Regions from separate parts of the Atlantibacter sp. genome, predicted to be linked through region 1. Evidence: predicted binding sites of a transcription regulator. Region 1 holds the regulator's gene; each other region holds the start of a gene.
The links. Region 1 encodes PurR, which represses purine synthesis genes. Its sites were predicted from a motif close to CANGCAAACGTTTGCNTG; they were not measured.

Region 1 (6,097 bases):
TGCAGAAAGCGCAGCAAACCGCTATGAATAAACTGATGGGCCAGATTGGTAAACCCTACCGCTGGGGCGGCTCTTCGCCACGTACCGGTTTTGATTGCAGCGGGCTGATTTATTACGCCTATAAAGATCTGGTGAAGTTCCGCATTCCGCGTACCGCCAATGAAATGTACCACCTGCGCGATGCCTCGCCGGTGAACGTGGCGGAACTGGAAAGCGGCGACCTGGTGTTCTTCCGCACCCGTGGCCGCGGCACCGCCGACCACGTGGGCGTGTACGTCGGCAACGGGAAATTTATCCAGTCGCCGCGCTCTGGTCGCGATATTGAAATTACGTCTCTCAGCGAAGATTACTGGCAGCGCCATTACGTGGGTGCACGCCGCGTAATGACGTCAAAAACTATTCGTTAATCCTCCCCCTGCCTGGCTAACAGGCAGGTAACTTCATCTTTTGCTTACCCTTTTGATTTGCTACCCTAAAGCCACACTAAATTTGTGGAATTTAGTGAAACATAATAAGGAGTGAAGCAATGTCGTTCGAATTACCTGCATTACCGTATGCCAAAGAGGCCCTCGCGCCGCATATCTCCGCTGAAACCCTGGAGTACCACTACGGCAAGCACCATCAGGCCTATGTCACCAATCTGAATAACCTGATCAAAGGCACCGCGTTTGAAGGAAAATCACTGGAAGAGATCGTGCGCAGAGCTGAAGGTGGGGTTTTCAATAACGCTGCACAGGTGTGGAACCACACCTTCTACTGGCACTGCCTGGCACCTCAGGCGGGCGGCGAGCCGACCGGCGCGCTGGCTGACGCCATCAACAAGGCGTTTGGCAGCTTTGCGGAATTTAAAGCGCAATTTACCGATGCGGCTATTAAGAACTTTGGTTCTGGCTGGACATGGCTGGTGAAAAAACCCGACGGCGCGCTGGCGATTGTCTCAACCTCTAACGCAGGGACACCGCTGACCAGCGACGCTAAACCGCTGCTGACGGTGGACGTGTGGGAACATGCTTACTACATCGATTACCGCAACGCCCGCCCGCAGTATCTGGAGCACTTCTGGGCGCTGGTAAACTGGGAGTTTGCGGCGAAAAACTTCGCCGCCTAAGCCCCATCACGGAGAAGGTCGCCCTTCTCCGTTTTTTTATTCCGCCGCACACAGCGTCTCGCGTTCACGTCTTGAAGACAGCACCACCAGCGCCAGCCCGACCGCCGCAATCATTGCGCCCATCACCGGCACCATGCTGAACCCTAACCCCGCCTGGATCACCGCGCCGCCTGCCGCCGCGCCCAGCGCATTGCCCAGGTTAAACGCCCCGATATTTACCGATGACGACAGTCCCGGCGCTTCGCTGGCAACGCGCATTACGCGCATCTGCAACGGCGGCACCACCGCAAAGGTCGCCGCGCCCCATACCACCATGCTCAGCGCCGCGCCAAATTCACTGCGCGCCAGCCACGGAATAGCGGCCATAATCACGATCAGCAGCAGTAAAAAGCCTTTCAGGGTGCCGGTCACGGATTTATCCGCCAGTCGGCCACCCAGCCAGTTGCCGAGGGAAAAACCGACGCCAATCAGCACCAGCATCGCGGTAACAAACAGCGGCGTGGCGTGGGTAACGTGCTGCAATACCGGCGAAATATAGGTATAGAGCGTAAACATCGCCCCCGCGCCTAAGACGGTGGTTAACAGTGCGCTGACCACCTGCGGACGCATCAGTACCGATAACTCTTTTTTCACGTCCGGGCGTTCGCCTGCGCCGCCTTTCGGCAGCGAGAACCACAGGCTAACCATCGAAATCACACCGAGGCCCGCCGTCGCCAGGAACGACATCCGCCAGCCGATAGTCTCGCCGAGCCATGTGGCAGCAGGCACGCCGCCGATATTGGCAATCGTCAGGCCCATAAACATCGTGGCGACCGCGCTGGCCTGTTTATGCTTCGGCACTACGCTTGCCGCGACCACCGACCCCAGGCCAAAAAACGCGCCGTGGTTCAGGCTGGTGATAATGCGTGAGACCATTAAAGTGGCGTAATCCGGCGCGATGGCGGAAAGCACATTGCCGAGGGTGAAAATCGCCATCAGGAAGATCAGCGCGCTGCGCCGTGCGCGATGAGACAAAAGCAGCGTCATCAGCGGCGCGCCAACCATCACCCCCACCGCATAGGCGCTGATGAGCATTCCGGCTGCGGGGATCGAGACATCGACACCTTTGGCGATGACGGGCAACAGCCCCATCGGTGAAAACTCAGTCGTGCCGATCCCAAACGCGCCGATAGCCAGCGCCAGCAACGGATAATTTATTTTCATAGGTGAATTCCAGAAATCGTGTCGCTTCACGTGTGTTTACTACACGGCGACCTGTCGCAAAAAAGAAGCAAAGAGTGACATTTGTCACATCAGAAAGGAAGTAACCATTTTGGCAAAAGATTTTTGCGCAAATGTGAATAATGAAGTGAAACAGAGGTGGGAGCCAGGAAAGGGAACCAAACACCAAAAAATAGCCATTTTCTGGTGTTTGTAATTGCCAAACGCGGTCGAAATGCAATTTCTGTTTAGTTCAGTACCGCAACTAAACCGGTTGCCACAATCAGTCCCAGCACGATAACGGTCGTCACCAGAGAAAATTTCAGGTCTGTGCTCATTTTTGCTCTCCTTGTTACCCACATTAAAAGTGTGTGCAGATCATTTTTGCATAAATTCAGACAAAATTACCACGGGATTTAAGCTGATATGCGTTTTCCCTCTTCCCCTTTTGCGCAAGATCAGACAAAATCCGTCGCTACCTTATTTTTCACCAGCCATTGACCCCCTCCTTTTAATGTCGCAATCCCCGACATACTGCAACCGAAATGTTGCGGACCGAGGTTGGCATAGGCAAACGTTTAACCTGTGATGAACAGGGGCTCGGAGAGGGTCTGGAGTAACAAGAATGGCAACAATAAAAGATGTCGCTAAACGCGCAAACGTTTCCACTACAACTGTGTCGCATGTGATTAACAAAACCCGCTTTGTTGCGGAAGAAACGCGCAATGCAGTTTGGGCAGCCATCAAGGAATTGCACTATTCCCCGAGCGCCGTGGCGCGCAGTTTAAAAGTTAATCACACCAAGTCTATCGGTTTGCTGGCGACCAGCAGCGAAGCGCCCTATTTTGCTGAAATTATCGAAGCCGTGGAAAACAGTTGTTTCACCAAAGGCTATACGCTGATCCTCGGTAACGCCCATAACAACCAGGAAAAACAGCGCGCCTATCTGTCGATGATGGCGCAAAAGCGCGTCGACGGTTTACTGGTGATGTGCTCCGAATACCCGGAATCCCTGCTGTCGATGCTGGAAGAGTATCGCCATATTCCGATGGTGGTGATGGACTGGGGCGAATCCAAAGCCGACTTCACCGACTCGGTGATCGATAACGCTTTCCAGGGCGGTTATATGGCCGGGCGCTACCTGATTGAGCGCGGCCACCGCGAAATCGGCGTGATCCCCGGTCCGCTGGAACGTAACACCGGCGCGGGCCGTCTGGCCGGTTTCCTGAAAGCGCTGGAAGAAGTGCAAATCAGCGTGCCGGAAAACTGGATTGTGCAGGGTGATTTCGAGCCGGAATCAGGTTATCGCGCCATGCAGCAGATCCTCTCACAGCAGCCGCGCCCTACTGCGGTGTTCTGCGGCGGCGATGTGATGGCGATGGGCGCGATTTGCGCCGCCGATGAGATGGGCCTGCGGGTGCCGCAGGATATTTCGGTGATCGGTTATGACAATGTGCGCAACGCGCGCTATTTCAGCCCGGCGCTGACCACCATTCATCAGCCAAAAGATTCCCTGGGCGAAACCGCGTTTAATATGCTGCTCGACCGCATCGTGAATAAGCGTGAAGAGTCACAAACCATCGAAGTGCATCCGCGCCTGATTGAACGCCGCTCCGTCGCGGACGGTCCGTTCCGCGATTACCGCCGTTAATCTTCCTGGAGCCGGTTATTCCGGCTCCATCAACCACTCCCGGTTCAGCGTTTCGCTATCGCCCAGATAATCCAGCAGCCACAGCAGCGCAGGCGAAGTATCGGTCTGCTTCCAGGTGAGGCAGCACGGGGAGTCCGGGAACGGGTCGTCCAGTTCCAGCTTTTTCCAGCGCCCTGCCACCACCGGGTCGTGCGCCACATGCGCAGGCACCATGCCGACGCACAAGCCGTTGTTTAAACACGCCACCGCTGTCGCCCAGTCTGGCACCACTACGCGGCGCTGATTATCCAGCAGCCAGGTGGTGCGCTTGGGCAACGAGCGCGAGGTATCTTCCAGTACCAGCGACGGCCACTGGCGCAGTTGGTCATCGCTGAGCGGTGTTGGTTCCGCCGCCAGCGGATGGCTGGCGCTCACCACACACTGCCAGCTTAGCGGCCCCATATCGCGAAACGCGAACCGTCCGCCCACCGGGATCGCCTGGGTCGCGCCAATCGCCAGCTCGACGCGCCCGTCCGACAGCGCATCCCACACGCCGTTAAACACTTCCTGGGCGACAATCAGTTCCACATCGTCGAAATGGCGATAGAAATCGAGGATTAGCTGGCGGGTGCGCGTCGGTTTGACGATATTATCGACCGCAATAGAGAGCTGCCCGCGCCAACCGTTGGCGATCTGCTGGCATTGCTGGCGCGTGACCATCATTTTTCTGATAACAGAACGGCCCTCTTTTAAAAACCACGCCCCGGCAGGCGTCAGCTCCACTTCCCGGTGACGGCGGATAAATAGCGGAACCGCCAGCCATTCTTCCAGTTGTTTAACGGTATAGCTCACCGCCGACGGCACCCGGTGCAGTTCCTGCGCCGCCGCGCTGAAGCTGCCGTTACGCGCCACCGCATCAACCACTTCCAGTGAATATTCAGACCACATGTTCTGCCTGCAAAAAATTTGAAAGGAACGTGCAAATATTAACGTTTCACAAGGACGATTGCACTTTTGTACACTCCTGCGTCCGTAATAAGCGTTATCAGATCAAAAAAGAAGAGAATTACCATGCGTCCTTCACGAGGTTTTTTAGTGTGGCTGGCAGGGTTAAGCGTTCTGGGCTTCCTGGCTACCGATATGTATCTACCGGCGTTTGCCGCCATTCAACAGGATTTGGGCACTGAGGCGTCCGCCGTCAGCGCCAGCCTGAGTTTGTTCCTGGCCGGGTTTGCCGTTGCGCAACTGGCGTGGGGGCCATTGTCTGACCGCTATGGTCGTAAACCGATTTTACTGGCTGGCCTGAGCATTTTCGCCGTGGGCTGTCTGGGCATGCTGTGGGTAGACAATGCCGCCATGCTGCTGGCGCTGCGCTTTGTCCAGGCGGTAGGCGTCTGTGCCGCTGCCGTAACCTGGCAGGCGCTGGTCACCGATTATTATCCGGCGACCCGCACCAACCGCATTTTCGCCACCATTATGCCGCTGGTGGCGCTGTCGCCTGCTCTCGCCCCGCTGTTAGGCAGCTGGCTGCTGCATCATTTCGACTGGAAAGTGATTTTCCTGGTGCTGTTTGCCGTCACCCTGGTATTGATGATCCCGGCGCTGCGCCTGAAACCGCGCGCGCCGTCGCACCATGCCGATGCGCCGTCGCTCAGCTTCATGACGTTGCTGCGTTCCAAAACCTACCGTGGCAACGTGCTGATTTACGCGGGCTGCTCCGCCAGCTTCTTCGCCTGGCTCACCGGCTCGCCGTTTATCCTTAATGACATGGGTTACGGACCGACGGCCATCGGCCTGAGCTATGTGCCGCAAACCATCGCGTTTCTGATTGGCGGTTACGGCTGTCGCAGCGCGTTGAAAAAATGGCACGGCCCGCAGATGCTGCCGTGGCTGTTGATCCTGTTTGCGCTGAGCGTGGTCGGCACCTGGGGCGCAGGGCTAATGCCGAATGCCAGCCTGACGCTGGTGCTGATCCCGTTCTGCCTGATGGCGGCGGTGAACGGCGCAATTTATCCCATCGTGGTGGCATCTGCCCTGCAACCGTTCCCCCAGGCGACCGGCCGTGCCGCCGCGCTGCAAAACACCTTGCAGCTGGGCTTGTGCTTTATTGCCAGCCTGGCAGTGTCCTGGTTGGTCTCTTCCGCACCATTGCTCTCTAC
Region 2 (6,097 bases), on a different contig from region 1:
CAGAGGTGCACGATACCCTGTTGCAGCTGGTGGATATGCGCCGCGAACTGCTCGATCAGTTGAACAAGCAGCTCGGCACGCAATTGATGATGGCTATCAACCTGCAAATCAACCAGCAGCAGTTAATGAGCGTCAGTAAAAACCTCAAACAGATGCTGACCCAGCAAATCTTCTGGGTAAACAGTAACCGTCCGATGGACTGGGACTGGATTAAAGCCTTCCCGGGCGCAATCCACGATCAGATTAAGGCCATGAAAATCACGGTGAACTGGAAAAAAGCCTGGCCGTCTGTGGCCGTGGCGTTTCTTGCCGGTTTGCCGTTGCTGCTGATCGCTGGGCTGATCCGCTGGCGATTCGGCTGGTTAAGGCAGTATCTGGCAAAACTGGCTTCTGAAGTGGGGCAGTTACGTAACGACAGCCAGTTACACACGCCAAAAGCGATTCTGATTAACTTTATCCGCGCCTTACCGGTCTGCCTGGTGATATTGGCGTGCGGGCTGATCCTGCTGTTTATGCAGATCAACATCAGCGATTTGCTGTGGGAATTCAGTAAAAAGCTTGCCATGTTCTGGCTGGTGTTCGGGGTTTGCTGGCGGGTGCTGGAAAAAGACGGCATGGCGGTCAGCCACTTCAATATGCCTGCGCAACTCACCAGCCACTGGCGTCGCCAGATTGTGCGCGTAAGCCTGGCGCTGTTGCCATTGCTGTTCTGGTCGGTGGTTGCGGAGCTATCGCCGCTTAATCTCATGGACGATGTACTGGGGCAGGCGATGATTTTCATCAACCTGCTGGTGATCGCCGCGCTGATTTGGCCGATGTGCCGGGAAAGCTGGCGCGATAAAGAATCGCACACCATGCGTTTGGTCACGATCACCGTGCTGGCGATTGTGCCGGTTATGTTGCTGGTGCTGACGGTGACAGGTTACTTCTACACCACACTGCGCCTGGCTGGACGCTGGATTGATACCGTTTATCTGGTGATCGTCTGGAACCTGCTGTACCAGACCGTGCTGCGCGGGTTAAGCGTCGCGGCGCGCCGTATCGCCTATCGCCGCGCTATCGCCCGTCGCCAGAATCTGGTCAAAGAGGGGGCCGAGGGTGCCGAGCCGGTAGAAGAGCCGCCGCTGGGTCTTGACCAGATCAACCAGCAAACGCTGCGTCTGGCAATGCTGACGATGTTTGCGCTATTCGGCGTGGTGTTCTGGGCAATTTGGTCAGATTTAATCACCGTCTTCGCCTATCTCGACAGCGTGGTGCTGTGGAATTACAACGGCACTGAAGCGGGGGCGGCGGTGATGAAGCACGTCACCATGGGGAGCCTGCTGTTTGCGCTGGCCGCGTTTGCGGTCGCCTGGGCGCTGATCCGCAACTTGCCGGGCCTGCTGGAAGTGCTGGTGCTGTCGCGCCTCAATATGCGGCAGGGCACGTCATACGCCATTACCACCATACTCAACTACGTGATTATCGGCGCGGGGGCGATGATTATTTTCGGTTCGCTCGGGGTGTCGTGGGACAAACTGCAATGGCTGGCAGCGGCGCTGTCGGTCGGCCTGGGCTTCGGGTTGCAGGAGATTTTCGGTAACTTCGTTTCCGGTATCATTATCCTGTTTGAGCGTCCGGTGCGTATTGGCGATACCGTCACAATCGGCACCTTCTCGGGAACGGTGAGCAAAATCCGTATCCGCGCCACCACCATCACCGACTTCGATCGTAAAGAGGTGATTATCCCGAACAAGGCGTTTGTGACCGAGCGGCTGATCAACTGGTCGTTGACCGATACCATCACCCGCGTGGTGATCCGCCTCGGCGTGGCTTACGGATCGGATCTGGACAAGGTAAAAGCGCTCCTGTTAAAGGCCGCGATGGAACATCCGAAAGTCATGCACGATCCGGAGCCATCGGTGTTCTTTACTACCTTCGGACCGAGCACGCTGGATCACGAGTTGCGTCTTTACGTGCGTGAACTGCGCGATCGCAGCTACACCGTGGATGAACTGAACCGCACTATCGATCGTCTGTGCCGTGAAAACGACATTAATATCGCGTTCAACCAGCTTGAAGTGCACCTGCATAACAAGAACGGCGAGCAGTTCACCGAAGTGAAGCGCGATTTGAATAATGGCCCGGCCCCGTCTGCGGCATAAAAAAGGTGAGGGCGCAGAACGCCCTCACCTGAGAAGAATTATCGGGGGATAATATCCCCCTTTTTATTACAGTACTTTATGCGGGCCGAAGCATTCGTAATGGATGTTTGCCGGGTCAATGCCCAGGCTGACCAGTTGTTTCGCCGCAAACTGCATAAACGCCACCGGGCCGCACAGGAAAAACGTCATATCCGGAACCTTCAGCGCGCCTTCCTGCTTCAGCAGATCCATCAACCCTTCGCTGTGGAAACGCCCGCTTTCACGGTCACGCTGCGACGGTACGCGATACCAGATATGGTAATCAAAATGCTTCAGCAATTTACCGTGTAAGGCAATTTCATCCGCAAAGGCATGCACATCACCGTTTTCAGCGGCGTGCAGCCAGTTTACCTGCGCTTCATGGTGATTGGCGGCCAGATTATCCAGCATTGCCAGCATCGGCGTTTGGCCCACGCCCGCGGAAATCAGCGTCACAGGCGTCGTCGGCGGCACGTCCATAAAGAAATCACCCGCCGGGGCTACCAGATTAATCACATCGCCCACTTTGGCATGGCCGTGCAGCCAGTTTGACACCAACCCTTCGCCTTCGCGTTTCACCGCAATACGGTAGCTTTTGCTGTTTGGTTTGCGGGTCAGGGAATACTGGCGAATTTCCTGGTGCTCGAAGTTTTCAGGTTTAATCCACACGCCCAGATACTGGCCGGGCTTGTAATCCGCCACCGGACCGCCGTCTACCGGGGTAAATTCAAAACTGGTGATCAGCGCGCTTTGCTGTTTGATTTCAGTGATGCGGAACGGACGAGTGCCTTCCCAGCCGCCAGATTTTCCGGCGTTTTCCTGGTAGATTTCCGCTTCACGGTTAATAAATACCTGCGCCAGCACGCCGTAGGCTTTGCCCCAGGCATCCAGCACTTCCTGGCCTGGGCTGAACATCTCATCCAGCGTCGCTAACAGATGGCTGCCGACGATGTTGTATTGTTCAGGCTTGATATGAAAACTGGTGTGCTTCTGGGCAATTTTCTCCACCGCAGGCAACAGCGCCGCCAGGTTTTCGATGTTGGTAGCATAAGCGCAAATGGCGTTGAACAACGCTTCACGTTGATCGCCGTTGCGTTGGTTGCTCATATTAAAAATATCTTTGAGTTCGGGATTATGAGCAAACATCCGGTCATAAAAGTGGGCGGTCAGTTTCGGGCCCGTTGCTGCCAGTAGAGGAATAGTGGACTTTACAGTCGCGATAGTTTGAGCGTCTAACATCAGGGTGTTCCTTTGCAGGTGTCTATAATATGCATTTTGAATGCATCTTATAAATTTATCCCTGCGCTGTAAAGGGTCTCTGTTGAGATTTTGTTATTGAGTGTTAATGAAAAACCTGCATCACGATCCTGAAAAGAATTCCGTGACAAGTGGCGATTGTGAAGGGCGCTGAAGCCTTGCGTAGCCTGAAGCCAATCGTTTGCGTAAAAACCTTTGTCAAGACCTATCTTCACACTGTTAATCGGTTTACACTGTTGCCCGTTGCCCAAAAAGGGCCCCTTATTGCCGTAAAAGTTTACCGTTAGCTGAGTCAGGAGATGCGGATGTTAAAGCGTGAAATGAACATTGCCGATTATGATGCCGAACTGTGGCAGGCTATGGAGCAGGAGAAGGTTCGCCAGGAAGAACATATTGAACTTATCGCCTCCGAAAACTACACCAGCCCGCGTGTTATGCAGGCTCAGGGTTCTCAGCTGACCAACAAATATGCTGAAGGTTATCCGGGCAAACGCTACTACGGCGGTTGCGAATACGTGGATATCGTTGAGCAACTGGCGATTGACCGTGCAAAAGAGCTATTTGGCGCGGACTACGCTAACGTGCAGCCGCATTCCGGCTCTCAGGCTAACTTTGCGGTTTATACCGCGCTGCTGCAACCGGGCGATACCGTTCTGGGTATGAACCTGGCGCAAGGCGGTCACCTGACTCACGGTTCGCCGGTTAACTTCTCGGGCAAACTGTACAACATCATCCCTTACGGCATTGATGAGTCCGGTAAAATTGACTACGAAGACATGGCGAAGCAGGCCCAGACCCACAAGCCGAAAATGATCATCGGCGGCTTCTCTGCTTATTCTGGTGTGGTTGACTGGGCAAGAATGCGTGAAATCGCAGACAGCATCGGCGCATATCTTTTCGTTGATATGGCGCACGTGGCAGGTCTGATTGCCGCAGACGTTTACCCGAACCCGGTTCCCCATGCTCACGTTGTGACCACAACCACCCACAAAACCCTGGCGGGTCCACGCGGTGGTTTGATCCTCGCCAAAGGTGGCGACGAAGAGCTGTACAAAAAACTGAACTCTGCCGTATTCCCTAGCGCGCAGGGCGGCCCGCTGATGCACGTTATCGCAGCGAAAGCCGTGGCGCTGAAAGAGGCGATGGAGCCAGAGTTTAAAGTTTACCAGCAGCAGGTTGCGAAAAACGCCAAAGCGATGGTGGAAGTGTTCCTGAACCGTGGCTACAAAGTGGTATCTGGCGGCACTGAAAACCACCTGTTCCTGCTGGACCTGGTTGATAAAAACCTGACCGGTAAAGAAGCCGACGCAGCCCTGGGCCGCGCAAACATCACCGTCAACAAAAACAGCGTACCGAACGATCCGAAGAGCCCGTTCGTGACGTCCGGTATTCGTATCGGTTCCCCGGCTATTACCCGTCGCGGCTTTAAAGAAGCGGAAGCGAAAGAGCTGGCTGGCTGGATGTGCGACGTGCTGGATAATATCAATGACGAAGCGACCATCGAACGCGTGAAGCAGAAAGTGCTGGATATCTGCGCCCGCTACCCGGTTTATGCATAAGCGTTAAGCGTTAAGCGTTAAGCGTTAAGCGGTGAAAACCCTCGACCTGGTCGGGGGTTTTTTTATGGGTTGGGTTATGAAGATGTCTCGCAATTCTCTTCGATTGTTTTATTGATCGTTTATTTATACACGCTGACGCTGCCCCCCATTACCTACCGTTTGTGTAATCTTTCGTCCAGGATGAAGGACGAGATGCTGATATGCCAGGGTATATGCATGAGATCTTGCATGAAAAATTGCAGGGGTTTGATGTTTTTAGATATACGGATATCTGCTTTACATTTTCTCTGGAACCGTTCCGACAGATAACTTTCAGGCTGATCTTTTGTAAAGAAAATGACAAAACCAGATGGCTTTACGAGATAGGTTCTGGCGACCTTGCATCGCTAACAGTTAGCGTTGTGAGTTTTTGCAATGTCGCGGCAATGGATAATTCTGAATGCGAAACTCTGTTTGATAAGCCGCCCGGCGCGCTGGATCTCAATGCTGCCGAAGCTCTTTATTTGTACAGGACGTTAATTGACATCATTTTGCAAATCGCTGAGATTGAACGCATTTAGGTGATGATTTTTCAGGCGTATAGCCATGAACTTCAGCGCATTTATGACAAGGTTATTAACCGGTATGCCCTGTTAAAAAAACTGCATATACAAACAGAGGGAGCTTATTATGTCATTCAAAAAAGAAGCCAAAAAAATGAATGAAAACATTGATTATGAAGCTATCAAGATGCAAAAAATCGAAATGTTCGAGCGATTTTTAGCGGCGAAAAAGAAAGCGGAGCAGGCAGGTGAAGTTTTCTCTCAACCTCTTAAAGTGTACTCTTCTTATTGAGGCCCCGTGAGGCCTCTGATCATCGTTAAAGAGGCCTCATGCGTATCCAATACTTCGCACAACTAACCGGGCTCACGGCGCATACGCTTCGTTATTATGAAAAATTGGGTTTACTGGTCCCTGACAGGAATAGCAGCGGTCATCGTGATTATCGGGAAGCCGATGTCGAATGGGTGGCTTTTATTGTTCGTCTGAAAGAAACAGATATGCCGCTTTCAGAAATCCAGCGTTATGCCGCGTTAAGAAGTCAGGGCAATGCAACGGTTAATGAACGGCGTGCATTAT
Region 3 (6,097 bases), on a different contig from region 1:
GGTTAAAGGGGCTGTTCCTGGTCACAACGCTGCTTGGCATCACCGGCCTGTGGCTGGCGGTGCTGGCCGATACTGGCGCAACGGTGCTGGTAACCGCCAATGCGTTAAGGCTGCTGGGCAGGAAATAAGCAGATAATAACCCATGGTTTCTACAGGCGTCTTTCCGTAGGATATTTTCAGCCAGTTTTACTGGTGAGGTGCAGCGTTGCGGGGGCTTCTTCCCCGGCGGCGTGAGTTGCAGGAAAGAAAAAACCCTCGCACGTTGTTTGGTAATTAAACCTGGCAACATAACGAGGGCTATCTCTTGATCAGCAAACCAAGAATAGCCGCGAACGGTTGTCATTGCAACGTAGGCGGTTATATGACGTTCAAACAAGCCTTTTGGCTTGCGGTCTTAACGTCGATCATCGGGCCGATTGTGGTCGCGCTGATCCGTTATTTCCTCAGCTTCTAAGCTAATTTGGGCGTCATCGCTGCTGTAATGGCACCCTGCGCCCGAACGGGCCGCAGGCGTAAAAACCTGCGGCCTTTTTGCCTGGAGACAAAAAAGCCCGGCCACAGCGACCGGGCTCCGATTAACGAATCACATCATCCCTAATATTCCGGGCAACCACAGCGATATCGCCGGGACGTAAGTCACCAGCGCCAACACCACCAGCAGCGTGGCATAGAACGGCAGCATTGCGCGCACCACGTCCTCGATTTTGCGCTTACTGACGGCGCTCGCCACGAACAGCACCGAGCCTACCGGCGGAGTGATCAAGCCAATACCCAGGTTCACCATCATGATCATCCCGAAATGCACCGGGTCGATCCCCAGCATATTGGTCACCGGCAGCAGCACCGGCGTCAGGATCAGGATCAGAGGCGCCATGTCCATCAGCGTACCCACCAGCAGCAGCATCACGTTCAGGTACATCAGGATGACGTATTTGTTATCCGACAGCGAGGTGAAGAACTCGGTGATGCGCATCGGCAGTTGCATATAGGTCATCACCGCGCCAAATGCCGCCGCGAAACCGATAAGGATCATCACGATGGTCACCGTTTTCACGGTGCGGAACATCAGCTTTGGCAACTCGTTCCACTTGTAATCGCGGTAGATAAACATGGTCACGAAGAACGACCATAAGCAGGCCACCGCCGCGGATTCCGTTGCCGTGAACACACCCGTGAGAATGCCGCCCATGATGATGACCACAGTCATCAGGCCCCACAGCGCGTCGAAGAAAATCTTCAGCGCCTGTTTGAACGGAATGCGCTCGCCTTTCGGGTAGCCGCGTCGGTGGGCGAAGCCCATGCACAGTACCATCAGGCTGACACCCAACAACAGGCCTGGCAGCACGCCCGCGATAAACAACGACGCGATCGACACCGTACCGCCCGCCGCAAGCGAGTAAATCACCGAGTTATGGCTGGGCGGGATCAGAATCGCCTGTACCGAGCCGCTGGCGGTAACCGCCGCCGCGTATTCGCGCGGATAACCTTTTTTCTCCATTTCCGGGATCATCACGCTGCCGATGGAAGCGGTATCCGCCACCGAGGAACCGGAAATTGCGCCGAAAAAGGTCGAGGCGACGATATTCACCAGCGACAACCCGCCGCGAATAAAGCCCACAAAGATATAGGCGAAGTTCACCAGACGGCGTGCGATACCGCCTTCCGCCATGATTGCCCCCGCCAGAATAAAAAACGGGATCGCCAGCAGGCTGAATTTATTCACGCCGCTGGTGATTTGAATCATGATTGCTTCCAGCGGCAGATCGATATACAGCGCCCCAACCACGGCGCTCAGACCTACCGCAAAGGCCACCGGCATGCCGACCGCCAATAATACGCCCAACGTACAAAGTAAAACGAACGCGTCCATGAGGCCCCCGTTAACCGTGATTGCCGATAAGCACTACCGGACGATTCTCCTGGGAACCGAACAACAGCCGCTCAATAACGAAAAGAATAATGATCGCCGAGCCTATCGGCAGTGGCAGGTAACTTTCACCGGAGGTCAAAATGGGGAATTCCGCCACCGGCTGTTCCCAGAGTTCAATGCACAGCAACGCGCTGTACCAGAACATAATCCCGGAAATAGTCAGCATCAACAGATCCACCAGTTTGGCGCACAGGCGCTGCATCGCCGGTGGAATACGGTCAGTCAACATGTTGACCGCAATATGCGAGTTAGCGCGATAGCTCACCGCAGCCCCCACAAAGCTGAACGTCACCATGCAGATAATTGCGATGGGCTCCGGCCAGGATTCACCACGGTTCAACACGTAGCGGGAAAAGATGCCAATCGGGATGACAATCGTCATCAGCAGCAGCGAAAACCCGGCCACAAACATGGCGAACAAATACAGGCGATCCATCCACTTTATATATAAAGAGGTCATAAATACTCCGGGAATATGCGCCGGGCTAGCCGGCGCCTGAGATCACTGTACGTCTGCTATCGCTTTCATCAGATCCTGATGCTTATCGCCAAACTGGGCGCGCACCGGCTCTGTGGCTTTAACGAAAACAGCTTTGTCGATGTCGTGGAATTGTACGCCGCCCGCTTTCATTTTCTCCAGCGCCTGGGCGTTATAGGCGTCCCAGAGTTTGCGCTGTTCCATCTGGGCTTCGCGGGCCAGGGTCAAGATTTTTTGCTGCTGATCGGCGTTGAGCTTGTCCCATTTCACTTTGGAATAGAGCAGCATTTCCGGGGTGATAAAGTGGCCGCTCAGGGTATAGTTTTTAGCGACCGGCATGTAGTTGTGGGCGATAAAGGTCGGCGGATTGTTTTCCGCGCCGTCGATAACGCCGGTTTGCATGCCGCTATACACTTCACTCACGCCCATCGCGACGGAGTTGGCACCCATATCTTTCAATGTGGCCAACGCCACCGGGCTACCCTGAACGCGGATTTTCATCCCTTTCAGGTCTTCCGGCTTCACCACCGGTTTCACGGTGATCAGGTTACGCGTGCCGGAATCCATCCAGCCCAGGAACACCAGTTTCGATTTCGGGTTATTAGTCAGTTTCTCACCGATTTGTTTGCCGATATCGCCGTCGATCACTTTGTGCATATGATCTTCATCGCGGAAGACATACGGCAGCGTAAAGACTTCGATATCTGGCAGGATAGCGGCAACCGGGGCCATTGAGACGCGAATAATATCGATAGCGCCCATTTGTGCCTGCTCAATCATCTGCTTCTCATCGCCCAGCACGCCGCCAGGAAACACTTTGATTTCAAGATCGCCGTTGGTTTGTTGTTTGAGCTTTTCACCCATGTTTTGCACGGCCACCACGTTGGGATAACCCTGCGGGTGGACGTCGGCGGCTTTTATGGTCTGCGCCAGTACGGTTGGTGCGAATAACGCGGTGGAGAGGCACAGGCCGGCCAAAACCGGTATCAGAGTCTTTTTCATCGGGTCAGCTCCAGAAGGTACGTATGTAAGAGGTAAAACGTTGTTTTGATTTTCCGCTTATAAACTAGCCGAAGATGTTAAAAGACGTGGTGAAGCACTTCACAAAAGTAGCAAAATATGAAACAGGGGTTTAAAGAGAATGCACCAAGGGTTCAGCGCAGAGTTTTATGCCTCTGCGCACAAACAATCAGTGTTTTTTACGAAGTAAATAGCGGTACGGCAGAGCTTCCGTTTGCGATGCGATCAGATCGTGCTCCATAAAACGGCAAAATCCTGGGATATCGCGCGTGGTGGCCGGGTCATCAGCGATGACCAGCAGCGTTTCGCCTGTTTGCATGCCGCGCACGGTTTTGCGCACCATCATCACCGGCTCAGGGCAACGCAGCCCCTGGGCATCCAGGGTATGATCGGGATGGTTAAAAAGGTCGGTCATGGTTATCTCGGGGAAAGGTAAAAACGGCACTAGTTTACCCGGGGATTTAGTCGGTGCAAGCCAGGTTAACGATTGCGTTAAAATTAACCATTGCAAAGATAAGCTGAAGCAGTATGATGCGGCGGTTTTGATTCTGGGTTCCCTCACCCCATCCGACAAAAAGGTCACAATATGACGACGTTTACATCACGCCAGCGCCGCAATGCGCTTATCTGGCTATCGCTGTTTCATTTGCTGGTCATTACGTCCAGTAACTACCTGGTGCAGCTACCGATCACCATTTTCGGTTTTCACACCACCTGGGGCGCGTTCAGCTTTCCCTTTATCTTCCTGGCTACCGACCTGACCGTGCGGATTTTTGGCGCGCCGTTAGCGCGACGCATCATCTTTGCGGTGATGATCCCGGCGCTGGCGATTTCCTACGGCATCTCCTCGCTGTTTTATATGGGAAGCTGGCAGGGATTCGAGGCATTAGCCCACTTCAATCTGTTCGTGGCGCGTATCGCAACGGCAAGCTTTATGGCCTACGCGCTGGGGCAAATCCTTGATGTGCATGTGTTTAACCGCCTGCGCAAAAACCGCCGCTGGTGGCTGGCCCCGACCGCATCGACCCTTTTCGGCAACGTCAGCGACACCCTCGCGTTCTTCTTTATCGCCTTCTGGCGCAGCCCGGACGCCTTTATGGCGGAGCACTGGGTAGAAATCGCGCTGGTGGATTACTGCTTCAAAGTACTTATCAGCATCGTGTTCTTCCTGCCGATGTACGGCGTACTGCTGAATATGCTGTTGAAAAAACTGGCAGATAAATCTGATTTCGCGCGGTTCCAGCCGGGTTGACGGTCGCCAGGAATTCTTGTGATAAGATGCGGAGCAAGGTCACTTGACCGTTATCGTAAAGGAAGAATTCAATGCGCAATCTGGTTAAATATGTCGGGATTGGCCTGCTGGTGATGGGGCTGGCGGCCTGCGACAACAATGACAGCAGCAAGCCGGCGGAAGGCGCCGCAGCCGAAAGCAATGCGGCAGCTCAGCAGGTCACTCTGCTGGACGGCAAGCTGAGTTTTTCGCTGCCGGCGGATATGACGGATCAGAGCGGGAAGCTGGGCACCCAGGCCAACAATATGCACGTTTATTCTGACGCTACCGGGCAGAAAGCGGTAATTGTGATTGTCGGCGACGACACTACCGAAGGGCTGGATGTGCTGGCGAAACGCCTTGAAGATCAGCAACGCAGCCGCGACCCACAGTTGCAGGTTGTGACCAATAAATCCATTGAAGTTAAAGGCCATACCTTACAGCAGCTGGACAGCATTATTTCCGCCAAAGGCCAGACCGCGTACTCGTCTGTGGTGCTGGGTAAAGTGGATAACAAACTGCTGACCCTGCAAATCACCCTGCCAGCAGATAACCAGCAGCAGGCTCAGGCAACGGCTGAAAACATTATTAATACCCTGGAAGTGAAGTAAGGCGATTCGCTTTCGTGGAAAAAGCCTGCCAGTGAAAACCGGCAGGCTTTTTTATTTGATGAAGTGATGGGCGCAGCAAGATTTAAATCAATAGTTTAATCCAGACCAGGCCACAATTACTGTCTCTTTTGTGCTCCTCGATTAATTTTCCCTTCCCCTTAGACACTTCAGTTATTACATCCTGCAATACTGGTTGGACAAAATTTCCCAAACCTAAATTTTCAACGTATATTCGTATAACCTCATTCCTCATATGGATACGTTATGCAGGCATCTGATTATTTAAAGATGAAGTTCCAGAGCGACCGGCAATTGGCTATTTATGGACAGCAAGGCGTTGCTGGAACGTGGAAGGCGTTAAAAGGGATCGGTTCTGATATTTACTCAGGAATGGAGCGTGTAAGCTGGTATTCATCGTGCTTATTCCCCGGCTATCACGATGTGTGCGATGAGCTTCTTTCAGAAGAAAAGAGAATGTATCTCTCAATAGTGTCTATTTACCGGTATCGTGATGTAATAGCACAAATGCTCTATCTTTATTTTGTCAGTATTTTAAACGATTCTGAAAATAGAAATGAACAAAATCGCGTTCGCAAAACGGATTCCAAAGTAACAGGGCTAGTTAAAAACATCCCGGCAAGCAAGACTGCACGTTTAGCGATAGCATTGGCGCTGGCTAAATCTCTTTCAGCATCGGGTCTACTCTCAGATGTTGTCGTCGAACGGCTTGCACGACGCGTACCTACCGCTGTCATGGCGCTTCAATTGATTGGCTCGGACCAGAAGTG

Region 2: glyA (serine hydroxymethyltransferase) is a predicted target of PurR. The motif match lies at 3,590-3,607, and genes of this name have one in related genera.
Region 3: tusA (sulfurtransferase TusA) is a predicted target of PurR. The motif match lies at 3,905-3,922, and genes of this name have one in related genera.

Annotation. Positions count from the first base shown of each region.
Region 1 covers NZ_DAMBQK010000009.1:28,741-34,837, forward strand. Annotated here, with positions in the region: gene RT120_RS10305 (C40 family peptidase) at 1-407, shown strand, start outside; gene sodB (superoxide dismutase [Fe]) at 527-1,108, shown strand; gene RT120_RS10315 (MFS transporter) at 1,145-2,311, opposite strand; gene RT120_RS10320 (YnhF family membrane protein) at 2,557-2,646, opposite strand; gene purR (HTH-type transcriptional repressor PurR) at 2,934-3,959, shown strand; gene punR (DNA-binding transcriptional activator PunR) at 3,975-4,886, opposite strand; gene punC (purine nucleoside transporter PunC) at 5,010-6,097, shown strand, end outside.
Region 2 covers NZ_DAMBQK010000012.1:8,580-14,676, forward strand. Annotated here, with positions in the region: gene mscK (mechanosensitive channel MscK) at 1-2,144, shown strand, start outside; gene hmpA (NO-inducible flavohemoprotein) at 2,211-3,401, opposite strand; gene glyA (serine hydroxymethyltransferase) at 3,725-4,978, shown strand; gene RT120_RS12325 (hypothetical protein) at 5,179-5,538, shown strand; gene RT120_RS12330 (hypothetical protein) at 5,648-5,812, shown strand; gene RT120_RS12335 (MerR family transcriptional regulator) at 5,851-6,097, shown strand, end outside.
Region 3 covers NZ_DAMBQK010000007.1:130,812-136,908, forward strand. Annotated here, with positions in the region: gene zntA (Zn(II)/Cd(II)/Pb(II) translocating P-type ATPase ZntA) at 1-128, shown strand, start outside; gene RT120_RS09170 (TRAP transporter large permease) at 584-1,870, opposite strand; gene RT120_RS09175 (TRAP transporter small permease) at 1,881-2,390, opposite strand; gene RT120_RS09180 (TRAP transporter substrate-binding protein) at 2,433-3,410, opposite strand; gene tusA (sulfurtransferase TusA) at 3,598-3,843, opposite strand; gene RT120_RS09190 (7-cyano-7-deazaguanine/7-aminomethyl-7-deazaguanine transporter) at 4,015-4,680, shown strand; gene RT120_RS09195 (DcrB family lipoprotein) at 4,752-5,309, shown strand; gene RT120_RS09200 (hypothetical protein) at 5,574-6,097, shown strand, end outside.